Regions from separate parts of the Pannonibacter tanglangensis genome, predicted to be linked through region 1. Evidence: riboswitches for the same ligand, from Rfam matches in the RefSeq annotation. Region 1 holds a riboswitch; each other region holds the start of a gene.

Region 1 (5,752 bases):
ACATGCATCAGCGCGCCCAGCTTCTTCGACTGCTCCAGCGTGCCGGAGTTGATGGTCACGACCGGAATGCCGCGCGCCACGGCTTCGGTGATCGGGCCCGACAGGACGTCATAGTCGGCGATGGTGACGATGATGCCGTCCGGCTTGGAGGCAGCCGCCTGCTCGACAATGCGGGCCATGTCGGCCAGGTCACCGGTCGGCGGGTTGCGGTACTCGACCGACACCTTCATCTGCTCGCCCGCAACGGCAATCGCGTTCTTGATCGTGTTCCACCAGCTGTCGCTGTCCGGCGCATGGCTGACGAGAACGAACTTCTCGCCCTCTGCAGAAGCCGGAGCAACGAAACCGGCGACGGCAAACACCGCCGCTGCGATGGCGGTCAGGGTCTTTCTCATGAATTCCTCCCAAATCGGTTAGACCCGGAGGCTCCCTCCGTCCGGGCCGCCCGGCATCCGGCCGCTCTGCCGTCGCCGTTCACACTGGAATATTCATTCCATTTTTTGATTCAATGCAACAACTTTTTTATGGCTCGATTCTACGACCTGCCCCAACGGCAACAGCAAGGGCAATGGCAAGCGACAGGGTGGCCGAGAGGGCCCGGAACGATCCGAAGTCGACCTCCGCAACGGAAAGGACTGTCGCATCAAGCTTTTGCAGCGGGCTCATGACCGTGTCCGTGATGGCAATAACCGGCAGATCAAGCCCCCGCGCAACCTCCGCCAGCTCGACCGTTTCGGCGCTGTAGGGGGCAAATGTGATGGCGATCAGCGCGTCCCCTGGCCGCAGGGCGTGCCGGCGGTCGAGCTTTCCAACCGCATCATGCAACAGGGCCGGCACGCTCATCTTCTCGAAGGCATAGGCGAGATAGGCCGCCACGGGAAAGGTCCGGCGCAGGCCGATGATATGCACCATCTCCGCCTCGGCCAGCAGCTTGACGGCCTTGTCGAGACTGCGGCTATCGACCGTATTTGCCAGATTTTCCAAGGACATGCGCCCAGCGTCGATGAATTCGGCCAGAAGCGCGGAAGGGCTCCCGGCCCCGCTCTCGCGCAGGTTCTTGAGACGCGTCGCATAGTCCGGCCAGCCTTGCGAATAGGCATCGCGGAACAGGCGCTGCATCTCCGTATAGCCGGAGAAGCCGAGGATCTTGCAGAAGCGCATCAGCGCCGACGGCTGGACACCCGCAGCCTGCGCCATGTCCGCCACGGTGGAGACCGCGATGCGGTCGGTGTTGGCGGACAGGTACTCCGCACACTGGCGCAGCCGCTTGGGCAAGGTTTCCGATGCTTCCAGCAGACGCGCATGGAAGGCTTCGACGGTGCGGGGAGCCGGGCGTTGGGACATCGTCATTCCTTACAGGGTTCTGTTCTTGCTTGACAAAACACGATAACGCCGCGATGACAGAATTGGAACAAAAATTCCATTTTGTATCGGGAGGATTGTGAATGACCCTGGGGATTGGCCTCATCGGCACGGGCTTCATGGGCAAGGCCCATGCCCTGGCCTGGCGCAACGCCCGCGCGGTGCTTGGAACCGTGCCCGAGGTGCGGCTGGAACTGCTGTGCGACACGCCGGCCGACAAGGCGACAGGCTTTGCCAGCCAGTTCGGCTTCGCCCGGTCGACGGATGACTGGCGGGCCCTGGTCACGGATCCGCAGGTGGACATCGTCTCCATCACGACCCCGAACCGCTTCCACAAGGAAATGGCCCTGGCCGCGCTGGCTGCCGGCAAGCACGTCTGGTGCGAGAAGCCGATGGGCCTGACGCTGGCGGATGGGGAGGCGATGGCGGCAGCCGCAGCAGCCAGCGGCAAGACCACGATGGTCGGCTACAACTACATCCGCAATCCGGCCTTCCGTCACGCACAGAAGCTGGTTGAAGCCGGGCGGATCGGCCGCCTCGTGCATGTGCGCGGCATTGTCGACGAGGACTATCAGGCCGATCCCGATCTGGCCTGGACCTGGCGCGCGCGCCTGGAGGAAGCCGGCCTCGGCACGCTTGGCGACCTCGGCTGTCATCTCGTCTCGATGCTGACGGGCCTCTGCGGTCCGATCGAAAGCCTTGTTGCCGACATGCAGACGGTCCACACGACCCGTCCCCTGCCCGATGGCTCCGGGCGCGGCGCGGTGGAGAACGAGGACACGGCCACTGCCCTCCTGCGCTTTGCCAGCGGGGTTCACGGCTCCCTGTCCACGTCCCGGTCCGCCTGGGGCCGCAAGAACCGTCTCGGCTTCGAGCTGCACGGCACGAAGGGCATGCTGGTCTTCGATCAGGAGCGCATGAACGAGCTGCAGCTTTATGTGAACGAAGGGCCGAAGGCCGAGCAGGGCTTCCGCACTATCCTGTCCGGCCCCGAGCACGGGGTTTATGGTGCCTTCTGTCCGGCCCCCGGCCATCAGGTCGGCTTCAACGACCTGAAAGTCATCGAGGCGGCGGAACTCCTCACCGCCATCACGACCGGCACGCGGCCGCATCCCGATTTCGCCGCCGCGCTGGAGTTCGAGAAGGTGATCCACGGCATCGCCGAAAGCGCCCGCACCGGACAGCGCGTCGTTCTGGGCTGATCCGCCGGCGGCCGCCGCATCCGCGGCGGCCTGCCTCACCTGCGCCGATCAAGCGGCCCCGGTCAGCCCGCCAGTCAGGGTCCTGGGCGCAGGGCCCTGTGGCGCGCGGCACGTCCACCCTTGCGCCCTGTGGCCATGGCGCCGGTCGGCCCGGCAAGTGCGGCCAGATCAGTGACCTGCACGGTTGCAGGCACCAGCACCGGCCCGAATCGTACCTCGACCTCCGGCTCTGCGCCGCGCGAGGCCGCAAGCCCGGCCACCGGCGGATAGGCGCTCTGCGCGAGGCGGACAAGGTCGTCCACGCGCTCACGCCCCTCCACGCCTCCGAACACATAGGCCAGCCCGTTGCGGACCGTGAAGGCCATCATGCAGGTCATGTCTCCGGTCTGAGACTGCGGACAGCCGCTGCGCACACGCCCGGAGAGCGCCGTTTCCGCCAGGTCAAGGGCGTCGGCCATGTCGCCGGCCAGCGCCAGCCGCCGCGCCAGCAGCCGTGCCATGATGCAGGGGCGCCCGGTGTTGCGGCAGAACGTGGAGAAACCGTCACCGCCGTGTGGATGGGGCGCGCCGGCAGTTCTCTCGCCGGCGATGTCTGGATCAAGATCAAGGGAAATGCAGTCCACCGTGTCGCCCTCCGCGAACGGACGCGGGGTGGGCAAGGCCGCAAAGCTGGATGCGGCCGGATCTTGGTCCGGATACTGCGCGTGCCATCTTGCCTCCTGCCGGGGCACCCCGCCCGGTTTGGTTCAAGGGATGATGGCAGGTCTCCTGACTTGCGGGTCTTCGCGCCCCTGTCCCTTCCCGGCCGCGAGGGCCAGTGGTTCCGACAGGTATGCTCGCCGCCTACAGTTGCGGGGGCAGTCCCGGATTTGGACAGACACAGCGTCTGTCCGCACCGGATTCCCTTTTCATCCTTCCGCCGCCAGTCGGCACCGGAAGGAACCATCGCCACAAGGCTAGTCGAGCCGGCCCCGGGCTGCAAGAGCGCCCTTTGGCCGTGTAGCCGACGGCGCGGATCCGGGGTTCAGAGGCTCATGGTTGCGGCAACCGCCGTCTTCCAGGCCTCATACTTGCGGGCACGGGTCGCCTCGTCGATTCGCGGCTCGAAGCGGCGCTCGATTGCCCAGCCCTCGGCAAAGCCGGCCATGTCCGGATAGACGCCGGCCTGCATGCCGGCCAGCCAGCCGGCACCGAGCGCCGTCGTCTCCAGCACCGTCGGGCGGTCCACCGGAGCGCCGAGAATGTCGGACAGGAACTGCATCGCCCAGTTGTTGGCGCTCATGCCGCCGTCGACACGCAGCACGGACTGGCCGGCCGCGTTGGCCCAGTCCACCCGCATGGCCTCCAGCAAGTCGCGGGTCTGGTAGCCGACGCTCTCCAGCGCCGCCTTGGCGAATTCCCCCGGCCCGGAGTTGCGGGTCAGACCATAGATCGCGCCGCGGCAGTCCGGGCGCCAGTAAGGCGCGCCGAGACCGGTGAAGGCCGGCACCAGGATGACGGACTGGCCGGGATCCGCAGTTTCGGCCAGCGCCTGCGTTTCCCTCGCCTCGCGGATGATCTTGAGACCATCGCGCAGCCACTGCACGACGGCACCGGCAATGAAGATGGAGCCTTCCAGCGCATAGGTCGGCTTGCCGCCAATCTGGTAGGCGATGGTCGTCAGCAGGCGGCTTCTGGAGGTCACCGGCGTGTCACCGGTGTTGAGCAGCGCAAAGCAGCCGGTGCCGTAGGTGGACTTCATCATGCCCGGCTGGAAGCAGGCCTGGCCGACAGTCGCCGCCTGCTGGTCACCGGCAACGCCGAGGATGGGGATCTCGCGCCCGAACAGGTCTGCACGGGTGTGGCCGAAGACGGCAGCGCAGTCCTTCACCTCCGGCAGCATGTCCATCGGGATGTCGAGGAGCTTGCAGATCTCCGCGCTCCAGGCGCCCTTGTGGATGTCGTAAAGCAGCGTGCGGGCGGCGTTGGTGGCGTCGGTCACATGCACCGCGCCGCCGGTCAGCTTCCAGATCAGGAAGCTGTCGACCGTTCCGAACAGCAGGTCGCCGCGCTCCGCGCGCGCCCTTGCGCCCTCCACGGTGTCGAGCACCCACTTCAGCTTGGTGCCGGAGAAATAGGGATCGAGCAGCAGGCCGGTCGTGGCTGCCACCATGGGCTCGTGCCCCTCGTCCTTGAGGCGGCGGCAGAGATCGGCCGTGCGGCGGTCCTGCCAGACGATGGCATTGTAGACAGGCTGGCCGGTGTGACGGTCCCAGACGACGGTGGTCTCGCGCTGGTTGGTGATGCCGATGGCGGCAATGTCGTGCCCGCTCTTGCCGGCGCGCTCGATCGCCGCGCGGCAGGACCCCGCCGTCGTCGACCAAAGGTCGGCCGGATCGTGTTCCACCCAGCCGGGATGCGGGTAGATCTGCGGAAACTCCTCCTGCGCGCTGGCGACGATCTTCAGCGACGTGTCGAACAGGATCGCGCGGCTGGACGTGGTTCCCTGGTCGATGGCGAGAATATGCGTCACGTCGGCCTCCCCCGATAGCGCCTGGTGCGGCAGGTCTTGATTGGTCATATCCGATAGCAGGCCGGTGAGGCCGGCTCAATTGTCGATCGGTCCGAAGCGTTTCCGGAGCCGGTCAGCCCGAGGGCGGGACCTTGCGGCCCCGCCCCCGGTTGTCCATGGGTCTGTGGGTTACTTCCAGGAGGCGATCAGCTCGTCATAGGAGACGGTGATCGGCTTTTCCTTTTCGTTCGGGATCGGACCCTTCGGCGCGCCCGGCTGGTCGAACCAGTACTGGGCGGTCTGCTCGTCGTTGAGCTTCGGGCCGAACTCGCCCTGGACGCCAGCGCGTTCCAGACGCTCCAGGACCTTTTCCTGCTCGGCGCAGAGCGCGTCCATGGCTTCCTGCGGGGTCTTGGCACCGGACGACGCGTCGCCGATGTTCTGCCACCACAGCTGGGCCAGCTTCGGGTAGTCCGGAACGTTGGTGCCGGTCGGCGACCACTGCAGACGGGCCGGCGAGCGGTAGAACTCGATCAGGCCGCCAAGCTTCGGTGCGCGCTCGGTGAAGCTGTCATGCTGCAGCGTGGACTCGCGGATGAAGGTGAGGCCGACATGGCTCTTCTTCACGTCCACGGTCTTGGAGGTGACGAACTGGGCGTAGAGCCAGGCCGCCTTGGCGCGGTCCACCGGGGTGGAC
Region 2 (5,752 bases), on a different contig from region 1:
GGCCGAGGCCGCCAACCTCGCCAAGAGCCGCTATGTCATCGGCCTCAGCCACGAGCTGCGCACGCCGCTCAACGCGGTGCTGGGCTATGCCCAGGTGCTGGAACGGGACGAGGCCATCCCGCGCGAACGCAAGGCCTCGATCCGCGTCATCCGCCGCAGCGCCGAGCACCTCTCCGGCCTGATCGACGGCTTGCTGGACATATCCCGCATCGAGGCCGGCCGGCTGCAGGTGGACATGGCCACGGTCAACATCCACGAGTTCCTCGACCAGATCGTCGCCATGGTGCGGCTGCAGACCCAGGCGGCCGGCCTTGCCTTCGCGTTCCGCAAGGCACCCAACCTGCCGACGCTGGTGCGCACCGATGAAAAGCGCCTGCGCCAGATCCTCGTCAACCTGTTGTCGAATGCGGTGAAATTCACCAGCTCCGGCACCATCACGCTGGAGGTCGGCTACCGGTCGCAGGTCGCCACCTTCCGCATTTCCGACACCGGCACCGGCATCGGCGAGGAGGACATGACCCGCATCTTCGAGCCCTTCGGGCGCGGCAGCGGCGAAAGCGTCGCCCGCACGCCCGGTCTGGGGCTGGGGCTGACGATCACCAAGCTGATGGCGCAGACCCTCGGCGGGTCGCTGGCCGTGACGAGCCGTCCCGGTGAGGGCAGCACCTTCGAGGTGCGGCTGATGCTGGCCGCCCTTGCCGACCAGCAGCCGCTGGTCTCGCCCGAACGCCCCGTCGCCGGCTACACCGGCCCGCGCCGCCGGATCCTCGTCATCGACGACAATGCCGATCACCGGGCGCTGATGGTCGAAATCCTCGCCCCGCTCGGCTTTGACGTGGAACTGGCCGCCGACGGGCCGCAGGGCATCGACAGCGCCTTCCGCACCAGGCCGGACCTGCTGCTGGTCGACATTTCCATGCCCGGCATGAACGGCTGGCAGGTGGCAAGCCTCTTGCGCCAGCGCGGCCTCACCGCACCCATCGTCATGCTCTCGGCCAACATCGGCGACACGGCCCTGCGCCCGGCCGGCGAACCGGCGCATGACGACGCCCTGTCGAAACCCGTCGATCTCGCCCAGCTCCTGGACCGGATCGGCCGCCTGCTGGGCCTGAGCTGGACCCGGGCCGGCGATGCCCCCTCCTTGGTCCCGGCCCCTGTGGCGCCATCCCCGGCCGTGGTCGGCGAGAACGACGCTGCACCGGTTGCAGCCGCCTCCCTGTCATCACGGCACATCCGCGACCTGATCAGCCTCGGCGACATCGGCTATGTCCATGGCATCGAGGCCAAGCTCAGCGAGCTGGACAGCGCGGGCGCGGATGCCGCTCTCATCGCCCGTCTTCGCACAAGCATCGAACAGTTCGACTTTGCCGGCTATCGCAAGATCCTCGAGGACACAGCCCCCCATGACTGACGCCGCCGGATCCCCCGCTGCCTCGCGCGACATCGTCCTCGTGGTGGACGATTCCCCCGAGACCCTCGGCTTCCTGACAAAGGCTCTGGAGACCTCCGGCGTCACCGTGCTGGTCGCCACCTCCGGCACCGCCGCGCTGGCCATCTGCGACCGCATCACGCCGGACATGGTTCTGATGGACGCGGTGATGCCCGCACCCGACGGCTTCGAGACCTGCCGTCTGCTCAAGGCCCGGCGCGGGCTGGAGCATGTGCCGGTGATCTTCATGACCGGCCTCAGCGAGACCGAGCATGTGGTGCATGCGCTGGAAAGCGGCGGCGTCGACTTTCTCACCAAGCCGATCAATCTCGACGAGCTGCAGGCCCGCATCCGGGTGCACCTTGCCAATGCGCGCCAGGTCCAGAGCGCGCGCATCGCGCTCGATGCCGCAGGCCGGCACCTGATCGCCGTCAGCGCGGACGGCAACATCAAGTGGTCCACACCGCAGACCAGCCAGGTTCTCGAAGCCCTGGACCGAGGCACGGTTGCTGCAGGCGAAACCGCGCTGGACCGTATCCGAACCGCGCTGGCCGGCTGGATCGCCGCCGCAAGCCGACAGGCGACGGGACGGCCCGACCCGCTGGTGCTCGATCTCGGGCCCGCCGGCCAGTATGAATTCGCCCCCATCGGCTCGATCAGCGCCGACGAGCACCTGTTCCGCCTGACCAGCGCCAGCCACCCCGGCCAGACGGACGCCCTGCGCCAGCGCTTCGGTCTCACGCCGCGCGAGGCGGATGTCCTGACCTGGATCTCGCGCGGCAAGTCCAACAAGGACATCGGCGACATTCTCGGCCTCAGCCCGCGCACGGTGAACAAGCACCTCGAGCAGATCTACGTCAAACTCGGTGTCGAGAACCGCGCCTCCGCCGCCGTCCGGGCCAGCGAGGTGCTTAGGGACCTCTAGCCGGATCATTTGACCTTGTATTCTGGTCCATATGATCCATCTTGAGCGTATCGACGCTCACTGGCACGGTGACCGCATGGAAGCTGCTCTCAAGCCCCGGCCCGTCGACGACCTTCAGGCCGTCGGCCTCAAGGCCTACAGCCGCATTGCCGACGCCTGGTCGTTGACGGTTCGCGAGGCCGCAGGTCTGTGCGACATGTCGGACTCCTCCTGGAAACGCGCCAAGTCCGCGAACTTCCGGGGCGAGCTGACCCGCGATCAGCTGTTGCGCCTCAGCGCCCTCATCGGCATCTACAAGTCGCTGCAACTCTACTTCAGTCCGGATCTTGCCGACCGCTGGATCAGGCTGCCCAACACCGGGCCGGAATTTGACGGCCAGCGCCCGGTCGACGCGATGATCGACGGCGGCCTGCCGAAGATCCTCAGCGTGCGGACCTATCTCGATGCCCTCCGAGGTGGCGCGTGAAGCTCACCGCGATCGCCGACCGCGCCCTGATCCGGCTGATCTCGAAAACACACCACAAGCCGCCCGTGCTGCGCGGTCTTGTCGACAGCGACCGGGAAGCGGAAATCCTGGCCGAGCTGGAAGGCCTGACCAATGCGCGGCTGAAGGCCGAGCGGGAGGGCAGCCCCGGCATCGACAGGCGGGAGCTGGCGTTCCTCCGCCGCAAGGCCGATCTCGCCCTCTATGGCGAGACCCACATCAACGCCGCGTTTGTCTACACGCGGCCGACCGGCAACCGCTTCAACGCCGGCGACCGCGGCGCGTGGTACTGTGCCTATGATCCACTGACCTCTGCCGCCGAGGTGGGGTTTCACCGCACGCGGGAACTCTCCTACATCGGCCATTTCCACGCGGAAGCCGCCTATGTGGAACTCCTCGCCGACTTCATCGGCGACTTCCCGGACCTGACGGACACGCCCGAGCACCCGGCGCTGGCGGCGGAACCCGCGGCCGGCTATCCGGCTGGCCAGGCGCTGGCGGCCACTCTGCGCCGTCAGGGACATCGCGGCCTGCTCTACCCGTCCGTGCGCCAGCCGGGCGGCCGCTGCTTCGTCGCCTTCGATCCCGGCATCATCCAGAACGTGCGGCCGGGCGCCAGCTGGACATTGCGCTGGTCGGGCACGCCGCACTTCTCCGTCGAGATGGACGCCGGCTAGGCAGTCCGCGCTTGTAACGTAATTACATTACATGTACACACCGGGTGGTCTTGTCCAAACCCGGTGGCATTGCCTTGACAACACACGCCCCTGCCCTGATCATTCACCGTGATGGTTCCCGGCGAACAAGCGCTTCGCCGGGTGAAAAGGGAACACGGTACGGTGTAGCCAACAGGCGCCAAGTCCGTGACTGCCCCCGCAACTGTAGGCGGAGAGCCGACCCCAGACAGCCACTGTCCCAAGTGCCGTACGACCGGCACGGGATGGGAAGGCAGGGCAAGGCGACGACCCGCAAGTCAGGAGACCTGCCATCACCGATCCACAACAGCCACCGGGCGGGGTGTCCCGGAAGGAGCAACACGGTGACCATTCAACGGCCGATCAAGGCCCAATCCCCTATGGCCGGAGATGACCGGCATCCCGCACAGCAGACGCACGAGCTGGTGGTCTGCGTGACCTGCCGCCCGCGCGGCAGTGAAGAGCGTCCCGGCAAGGCGCTTCTGGCAGAGCTTGCGGCACAGATGGCCGCAGATGCCGCCTGGCGCGTCGGCGGCATCGAGTGCATGGCCGCCTGCGGCCGGCCCTGCGCCATCGCCCTCCAGTCGCAGGACAAGACCACCTGGCTCTTCGGTGACATGGAGCTCGCCGATGCCGAGGACATTGCCCGCTTTGCCCGCCAGTACGAGGAGCTTCCCGACGGCTGGTGCAAGGCCTCGGAGCGGCCCGGCAAGCTGGCCCGCACCGCCCTCGCGCGCATCCCCGCCTCCGGCCGGGTGCTTCCCCCGGATGCCGATGCCTGCACATGAGCGCGCCCTTTTTCGAGGCGGAAGGCCTCTGCTGGGGACCGCGCGGCCGGCCTGACCTTCTGGCCGACATCAGCCTCACGCTCAACCAGGGCGAGGTGCTGGCGATCTGCGGTGCCAACGGAGCCGGCAAGTCGTCGCTGCTGCGGCTGCTCTACCGCTTCCATCGTCCCCGCCGCGGGCATGTCCGGCTGGAAGGCACCGACATCTGGAGCCTGCCCGCCCGCGATGTCGCCTGCCGGATCGCTGCCGTACTGCAGGAGCAGCCGACGGATTTTGCCCTGACCGTGCGCCAGATCGTGGCGCTCGGGCGTCTGCCGCATCAGCGCGGTCTCAGCGCGGCCGGGTCGGCCGACCGCGATGCGATTGCCCATGCGCTCGCCCGCCTGCATCTCAACGCTCTGGCCGAACGGCCCTTCGGCACCCTGTCGGGTGGCGAGCGCCAGCGCGTGATGGTGGCCCGGGCGCTGGCCCAGGCCCCCAAGCTTCTGATCCTGGACGAGCCGACCAACCACCTCGACATCCGCCACCAGCTCGAGCTGATGGCACTGCTGCGGGGCCTCGGCCTCACGGTGATCACCACCCTGCACGACCTGACGCTCGCCGCCGAATATGCCGACCGGGTGCTGCTGCTTGCCGGCGGCCGCGTCCTGACCGAAGGCGCCCCGGCCGAGGTCTTCACCGAAGCCCACATCGCGGGCGCCTTTTCCGTGCGCTCGCGGATCGATCTCAGCGGGCAACACCCCCGCTTCTCCTTTCACCTCTGACTGAAGAGACCCACTGACATGCGTCTGAAACTTGCCCTTGCCGCCTTCCTGCTCTCCACCGTGGCCGCCGCGGCCTATCCGGTGACCGTGAAGAGCTGCAACCGCGACGTGACCTTCGAGGCCGCGCCGAAGCGCGCCATTTCCAACGACGTCAACCTCACCGAAATGATGCTGGTGCTCGGCCTGACCGACCGCATGGCCGGCTACACCGGCGTGTCCGGCTGGAAGACGCTGGATGAGGAAATGCGCAAGGGCGTTACCGAGCTGCCCGAGCTTTCGGAAAAATACCCGACCAAGGAAGTGCTGCTCGGCGCCGAGGCCGACTTCTATTTCGCTGGCTGGAACTACGGCATGAAGGTCGGCGGCGAGGTCACGCCCGAGACCCTCGCCCCCTTCGGCATCCAGGTCTACGAGCTCACCGAAAGCTGCATCCATATCGGCCCGAAGGAGAAGATCTCCATGGCCGACATGTACAACGACCTGCTCAACCTCGGCCGCATCTTCGGCGTCGAGAACAAGGCAAAGGAATTGGTCGCCGGTTACGAGGCAAAGCTGGCCGAGGCCACCGCCAAGGTCGACAAGTCCAATCCCTTGCGCGTCTTCGTCTATGACAGCGGCGAGGACACCCCCTTCACCGCCGGCCGCTACGCCATGCCGACCGCGCTGA
Region 3 (5,752 bases), on a different contig from region 1:
GTCGCTGCCGCGCGGGCCAAGCCCGGCCATAGCCTTGAGAAGGCTCGACTTGCCCGCACCATTCGGTCCGATGAGACCGACCAGTTCCGCGCGGGGCAGGGTAAAGCTGACGTTCTCGACGACTGTCTTGTCCCCGCGCTTCAAAGTCAGGTTCTGGACCAGGAGCCCGGGGAAGGCATGGCTGTTCATTCGGTATCCTTTCTGAGGCGGACCAGCAGCCAGAGGAAAAAGGGAGCTCCGAGCGTTGCCGTAATGACGCCGAGCTTCAGGTCCCTGTCCGGCAGGATCACCCGCGCCACGCAGTCTGCGGCCAGCAGGAAGGCCGCCCCGCCGAGGGCGCTTGCCCACAGCAACCCCCCCGGCCGGTGATCGACAAGCGGACGCAGCAGGTGCGGCACGATCAGGCCGACGAAGCCGATCGCACCGCTCACCGCTGTCGCGGCACCGACGCCGATGGCTGTCCCCAGGATCGCCCGGCGTCGCAGGCCGCCGAGACTGATGCCAAGGCTTGCCGCCACGTCGTCGCCAAGGGACAGCGCCTCCAGCCCGCGCTGGCAGGACAGAAGCAGCGCCACGCCAACGACAATGAAGGGCAGGGCCAGTCCGACATGCACCAGACTGCGGTCCGTCAGCGACCCCATCAGCCAGAACACGATCTCCATCGCGGCAAAGGGGTTGTCGGACAGGTTGAGCACCAGCGATGTGAGGGCACCGGCGAGTGACGAAATGGCGACACCGGCGAGGATCAGCACCAGCCGGTCGCCGGACCGGCCCGCCAGGACTTGCAGCAGCACGACGGCGGCCAGTGCCCCGGTGAGGGCGCTGAGCGGAAGGGCGAGGCCGAACAGCGCCGAGGCACCGCTGTAGATGGCGATGACCGCGCCGAGCGAGGCAGTCGCCGACACGCCGATGAGCCCCGGTTCGGCCAGCGGGTTGCGTAACAGACCCTGCAGCACCGCTCCGGCAAGCCCCAGGACCGCGCCGATGGCCGCCGCCAGAACGGCGCGCGGCAGGCGGATCTCGCGCAGGATGACGGCGTCGACCGTTTGCGTATCCGAACCGGCAGGCATCAGCAGCCCGAGCGGATTGAGCCAGACTTCTCCGAGAGCCAGCGAAAGGCCGAACAGGCCGAAACACAAAAGCGCCAGCAGCCAGGCCAGTTGCACCGGATGGCGTGAAAAATGATTGGTCATGGTCTGGCGCTGCTTTCCTCCGGCTTCATTTCGGTCCGCTCGACAGCCTGCCGCAGCCGGGTGACCGCCTCGGCGGTGAAGGGGGCACCGCAGATCGAGTAGCGCACGTCCGCCGCGATCCGCCGTTCGTCGGGGAAGCGCAGGTCGAGGGCGGGATGGCGCAGGATCTCGGCCGCCCGGGAGGGGTTGTTCACGAAGCGCGGCGAGATCATCACGTAGTCCGGATCCGCCAGAAGCAGCCGCTCCAGCGGCACGCGCCGTGATCCGCTGATGCCCATGTCTTCCCCAAGATGGCGCAGGCCCGCTGCGCGCACGATCTGGTTTTCCAGGGTTCCGGCGCCGGCGGTGTAGGTGTTGGTGGCGTAGGACCCGACAACGGGAGCCTCACCCGAAGTCCACTGCGCCGGCGTTTTTGCCAGTTCCGCCTCGAAGGCTGCGACCAGCGCTTCGCCCCTTTCCCTGTTGCCAAGCAGGTCCGCCATGCGGCGGATGTTGGCCTTGAGATCGTCGAAACTTGCCTCGGGCGTGAATTCCTCGACCCGGGTCCCCAGCCGCTTCAGGAGCTGCACGGTTGCCCGGGTCGTGTAGATGCCGGCCAGAACCAGATCCGGCTCAAGTCGGATGATCTCCTCCGCCAGCCCGTGGTTGATTGCCATTTCGGGCGTGACAAGGTCGCTGACCACTGCCATGTCTGCGCGCGCCGCCAGACGCGACACGGACACGAGCTGCCCGGGCCGCGCGATCAGCAATGCCAGCTGGTCGGTACACAGGTTCATCGAGACAACCCGCTGCCCCTCCTGACCCTGCGGGATCGGGCCAGGAGGGGCTTCGGCCATGGCCGCAGCTGAAGCGAAGGGCATCAGCAGCGCCAGGACCGCAACCGTCAGGCGGCCCGGACGGTTCATGACTGGCGGAACCCCTTGCCTTCTGCGTCGAGGGCCTCTTCCGGACGGCCCAGCCAGCGGGCCGACAGCGCACGCCAGGTTGCGAGACGCGAGAAGTCCGGGGTTTCCGACAGGCTGTCGTTGTCCTCGATGAAGGGATTGGGCAGGAACACCGAGATCATCGGTTCACCTGCGCCATTGACCATCTCGAAGCCCCAGCTCACCGGCTTGCCATCGCGTCCGAAGCTGCGGAAGAACGACGCTCGTGAAGGCTTGCGGTGCCGCCGCTTCTCCTCTGGCGTCGGAAACTTCGGCGAGCCCATGTTTTCGCCGATGCACAGGTGAAAATGCCCGCCATTGGCGAACATCACCGTCAGGTAGGCGTCGAACAGGCTGATCTTCACCGGAGCGCCGGGGCACTTCCATTCATAGGCCGCCCCTTCGATGATCGGGCCAAACCGGATGCCCTGCCAGTGTTCCTCGAAAATCTCGCGCAGCAGGGGTTCGAGAACCTCCTGCGTTGCCGGAATGTCCCAGATCTCGCGGCTGATCTTGCCTTCCGCGTCCCTGCGAACGTCTGTCGGTGCAGGGCCGGCAACAGGGAGCAAAAGGACGGCTGCCTGCGGGCTTGAGTCTGCAGTCATGGTCATGCGCGATCTCCTCAGAAGGTGCCCTTGATGCCGACGAAAGCGGTCGCGCCCTGGGTGTTGTAGCCGTAGACCTCCTCGTAGGTCTGGTCGAAGGCATTCTCGACCCGGCCGTAGAGCGTGAAGTTGTCATTGAGCTTGTAGTCGGCGCCGAGATTGACGAGCAGATAGTCGTCAAGTTTCACGCGGCTGCGGGGTGTGGCGTTCACCCACTCGCTGTCCATCTGTTGTCCGTTGTAGACAGCGTCGACGAAGGCAGAGGCGCGGCCGTCGAGGAATGTGTACTGCAGTCCCGCTGCCCCGCTGTGCATCGGCCTGCGGACTTCCTTCTGGCCGTTCGGCTCACGGGCATCGAGATAGGTGTAGGACGCGCGGGCGGTCAGGCCGTCGAGGATCTGAGCGGTGGCTGACACTTCGACGCCCTGGCGCTTGCTGGTGCCCTGCAGGTTGAACGGGCTCGAGGCGAAGCCTGGCAGGAAGCGCGTCTGGATCTCATCCTCAAGACGTTCGCGGAAGTAAGTCACGTCGACGGTCAGCCGCCCGTCGAGAAGCTTCTGCTCCACGCCAATGTCCCAGCCGAAGTTCTCTTCCGGTGTCAGGTTCGGATTGCCGACAAAGCGCGAGGGCTGGAAGCCGAACTGCTCGAAGAATGTCGGGTTGGTCACACCCGTGCCGATCGAGGCATGCACCCGTGTGCCGGTCTCCTGATGGAGGTAGGCGGCCGAGGCGTTGTAGGTGAGAGTGTCCTTGAATTGTTCGTTGCGGTCATAGCGCAACGCACCGGACAGGAAGATCCGCTCCAGAAGCTCCAGCCGGTACTCGCCGACATAGCCCGACAGGTCGCGCTGTTGCCGCCGGCCCTGATCGGGGCTGCCCGGATAGGCATTCCGGTAGGTCTCGCGCTCCCACTCGACGGCGCCGGTGAGGCTGTGGGCAGCCTGCAGGAAGCTCTCGGTCTGGAAGGCAAGCGTGCCCTGGTAGCTGAGGTGCAGGCGGTTGTCGTCGTTGCCGTTGCGGTTGTTCGAGTTGAAGCCGCGGCGATGAAGATCGGTGTACTCGACCCGCGCCCGCTGCACGAACAGATCCTCGAACAGGGACCATGTCAGCCCCGCGCCACCATAGACCTCGCGTGTCTTGTTGTGGCTAAAGGTATCGATCACCTGGCCCTGCGTCGGACGGTCGGGAAAGGCAAAGTCCTGGTCGTCGGTGTCTGACTTGCGGGTGACGAAGCGCAGGTTGGCGTCAAGCACCAGCGTTTCGGTCAGGTCGGCCCGCACCTTGCCGTTCAAGGTGACGTTGCGGTCGCCGTCCTTCTCCTTGCCATAGTCGGAGATGTTGAAGCCGTCGGTTCGCCGCAGCGTCGCCGAGAAGGCCCCGTCGATGCGGTCATTGCCGCCCTGGACCAGCAGGTCGGTCAAGACCGTCTTGTCGGTCCCGACCTCGCTGCGGGCCGTGATCCGTTGACCGTTCCGGATGCCGCCCTTGGTCACGATGTGAATCACGCCGGATGTGGCGTTCGAGCCATAAAGGGCGCCCTGCGGTCCACGCAGCACTTCGATCCGGTCGATGTCAGAGACCTGAAGGCCACCGAAGTCATATTCCCCCGACGACGACGAGGCCACCTCGACGCCGTCGATCAGGACCAGCACATGGTTGGATTCCGAACCACGCAAACGGATCTGCGTGAGGCCGCCGAAAGACCCCGTCCGCGAGACGGCAACGCCCGGCACCTGCCGCAGCGCATCGGCAACATAGCGGACCTGCGATTTTTCGAGGCTCGCGCCCGTGATCACGGTCGTGGCGCGTCCGACCTTCTCCGCTTCCAGAGGCGTCCGGCCGGCGCTGATGACGATGGCTTCAAGCTGTTCCGGCTCTGCGGCCGCAGACGTGACGGCGGTGAGGGACAGGGCAGGGATGAGCCCGCCGGCCAGAAGGCACGGCAAGGCAATGCCGGTGGTGAACCGGTTCTTCATGACAAACACCCGCGTTTGGCGGCGGGCAGTGCCCGCGCCAGCATAGGAAGACGCACCGCCTGGCAAACGGACGCGGGTAAGCGTCCGCCCAAAGGACGGCAAGGTTTGGGTGTCACCTCAACGGGAAACCGCGCCTCGACACACCCCGTATCGAAGGCCGGGTGACTGAGCGCGGCAGGTCTCCTGGCTCACGGGTCGCCGTGTGCGTCCGCCTTCCCGGGATCTGGCCTTGGGCCTCCCAGTGGCATGAGTAGACGCACACTCTCCGTTCACAGTTGCGGGGGCAGCCACGGTCTCGGTCCCTGATGGGTACGCCTCACCGTGTTCCCTTTTCATCCGTCCTTCGACGGAACCACGTTCGCGTCGCAACATGCCGGTCGCTCGCGCTGCCTGTCAAGGTTGCACATCCGCTCTTCCACCCAAAGCAGGACGGATCAGCTGACGCGCCGCGTCTTCCGGCGGGCGGCACAAGAAACCGCTGGTCATTTTCCCGGCCCGGGCCTAAGCCTCACGGCCATTGCAAATGCGTTGATTGGGGACTGGGTCATGTTGCGGCGGCTGAGTGTCATCGGGGGCTGGACGCTGGTCAGCCGCTTGTTCGGCTTCCTGCGCGATCTGGTCATGGCCAGCGTGCTTGGTGCCGGGCCGCTCGCCGATGCCTTCCTGATCGCCTTCCGCCTGCCCAACCATTTCCGCGCCATCGTCGCGGAAGGCGCCTTCAACGCCGCCTTCGTGCCCACCTATGCCGCGACGCTGGAGCGGGACGGGGAGGCGCGCGCGCGGGCCTTCCGCTCGCAGATGCTGTCCTGGCTGATGCTGGTGAACCTTGTCCTGCTGGCGCTGGCGCTCCTTGCCACCGGCTGGCTGGTGTTCCTGCTGGCGCCCGGCCTCGGCACGGGCGAGGAGGGCGTGCGGGCGCTTGCCATCGACCTCACCCGCATCACCTTCCCCTATCTCCTGTGCATGTCCGTCGTCACGCTGATGTCCGGCGTGCTCAATGCCGAGCGCAAGTTTGCCGCCGCTGCCGCCGCCCCGATCCTGCTGAACCTCGCCAT

The links. Region 1 has a riboswitch for cobalamin ahead of GWI72_RS16340 (hypothetical protein). Riboswitches for the same ligand answer to the same signal wherever they lie in the genome.
Region 2: it holds a riboswitch for cobalamin, as region 1 does, so the genes downstream of both, GWI72_RS19450 (DUF1636 family protein) here and GWI72_RS16340 (hypothetical protein) in region 1, are expected to answer to the same signal.
Region 3: it holds a riboswitch for cobalamin, as region 1 does, so the genes downstream of both, GWI72_RS00530 (TonB-dependent receptor plug domain-containing protein) here and GWI72_RS16340 (hypothetical protein) in region 1, are expected to answer to the same signal.

Annotation. Positions count from the first base shown of each region.
Region 1 is NZ_JAABLQ010000002.1:351,148-356,899, reverse strand. It holds gene GWI72_RS16355 (sugar ABC transporter substrate-binding protein) at 1-395, opposite strand, end outside; gene GWI72_RS16350 (MurR/RpiR family transcriptional regulator) at 523-1,344, opposite strand; gene GWI72_RS16345 (Gfo/Idh/MocA family protein) at 1,446-2,564, shown strand; gene GWI72_RS16340 (hypothetical protein) at 2,639-3,187, opposite strand; cobalamin riboswitch at 3,306-3,526, opposite strand; gene glpK (glycerol kinase GlpK) at 3,589-5,124, opposite strand; gene GWI72_RS16330 (ABC transporter substrate-binding protein) at 5,245-5,752, opposite strand, start outside.
Region 2 is NZ_JAABLQ010000004.1:184,679-190,430, reverse strand. It holds gene GWI72_RS19470 (hybrid sensor histidine kinase/response regulator) at 1-1,411, shown strand, start outside; gene GWI72_RS19465 (response regulator transcription factor) at 1,404-2,354, shown strand; gene GWI72_RS19460 (MbcA/ParS/Xre antitoxin family protein) at 2,431-2,820, shown strand; gene GWI72_RS19455 (RES domain-containing protein) at 2,817-3,515, shown strand; cobalamin riboswitch at 3,611-3,842, shown strand; gene GWI72_RS19450 (DUF1636 family protein) at 3,878-4,321, shown strand; gene GWI72_RS19445 (ABC transporter ATP-binding protein) at 4,318-5,085, shown strand; gene GWI72_RS19440 (ABC transporter substrate-binding protein) at 5,104-5,752, shown strand, end outside.
Region 3 is NZ_JAABLQ010000001.1:112,870-118,621, forward strand. It holds gene GWI72_RS00510 (ABC transporter ATP-binding protein) at 1-189, opposite strand, end outside; gene GWI72_RS00515 (FecCD family ABC transporter permease) at 186-1,193, opposite strand; gene GWI72_RS00520 (ABC transporter substrate-binding protein) at 1,190-2,098, opposite strand; gene GWI72_RS00525 (DUF7676 family protein) at 2,095-2,727, opposite strand; gene GWI72_RS00530 (TonB-dependent receptor plug domain-containing protein) at 2,739-4,697, opposite strand; cobalamin riboswitch at 4,854-5,069, opposite strand; gene murJ (murein biosynthesis integral membrane protein MurJ) at 5,244-5,752, shown strand, end outside.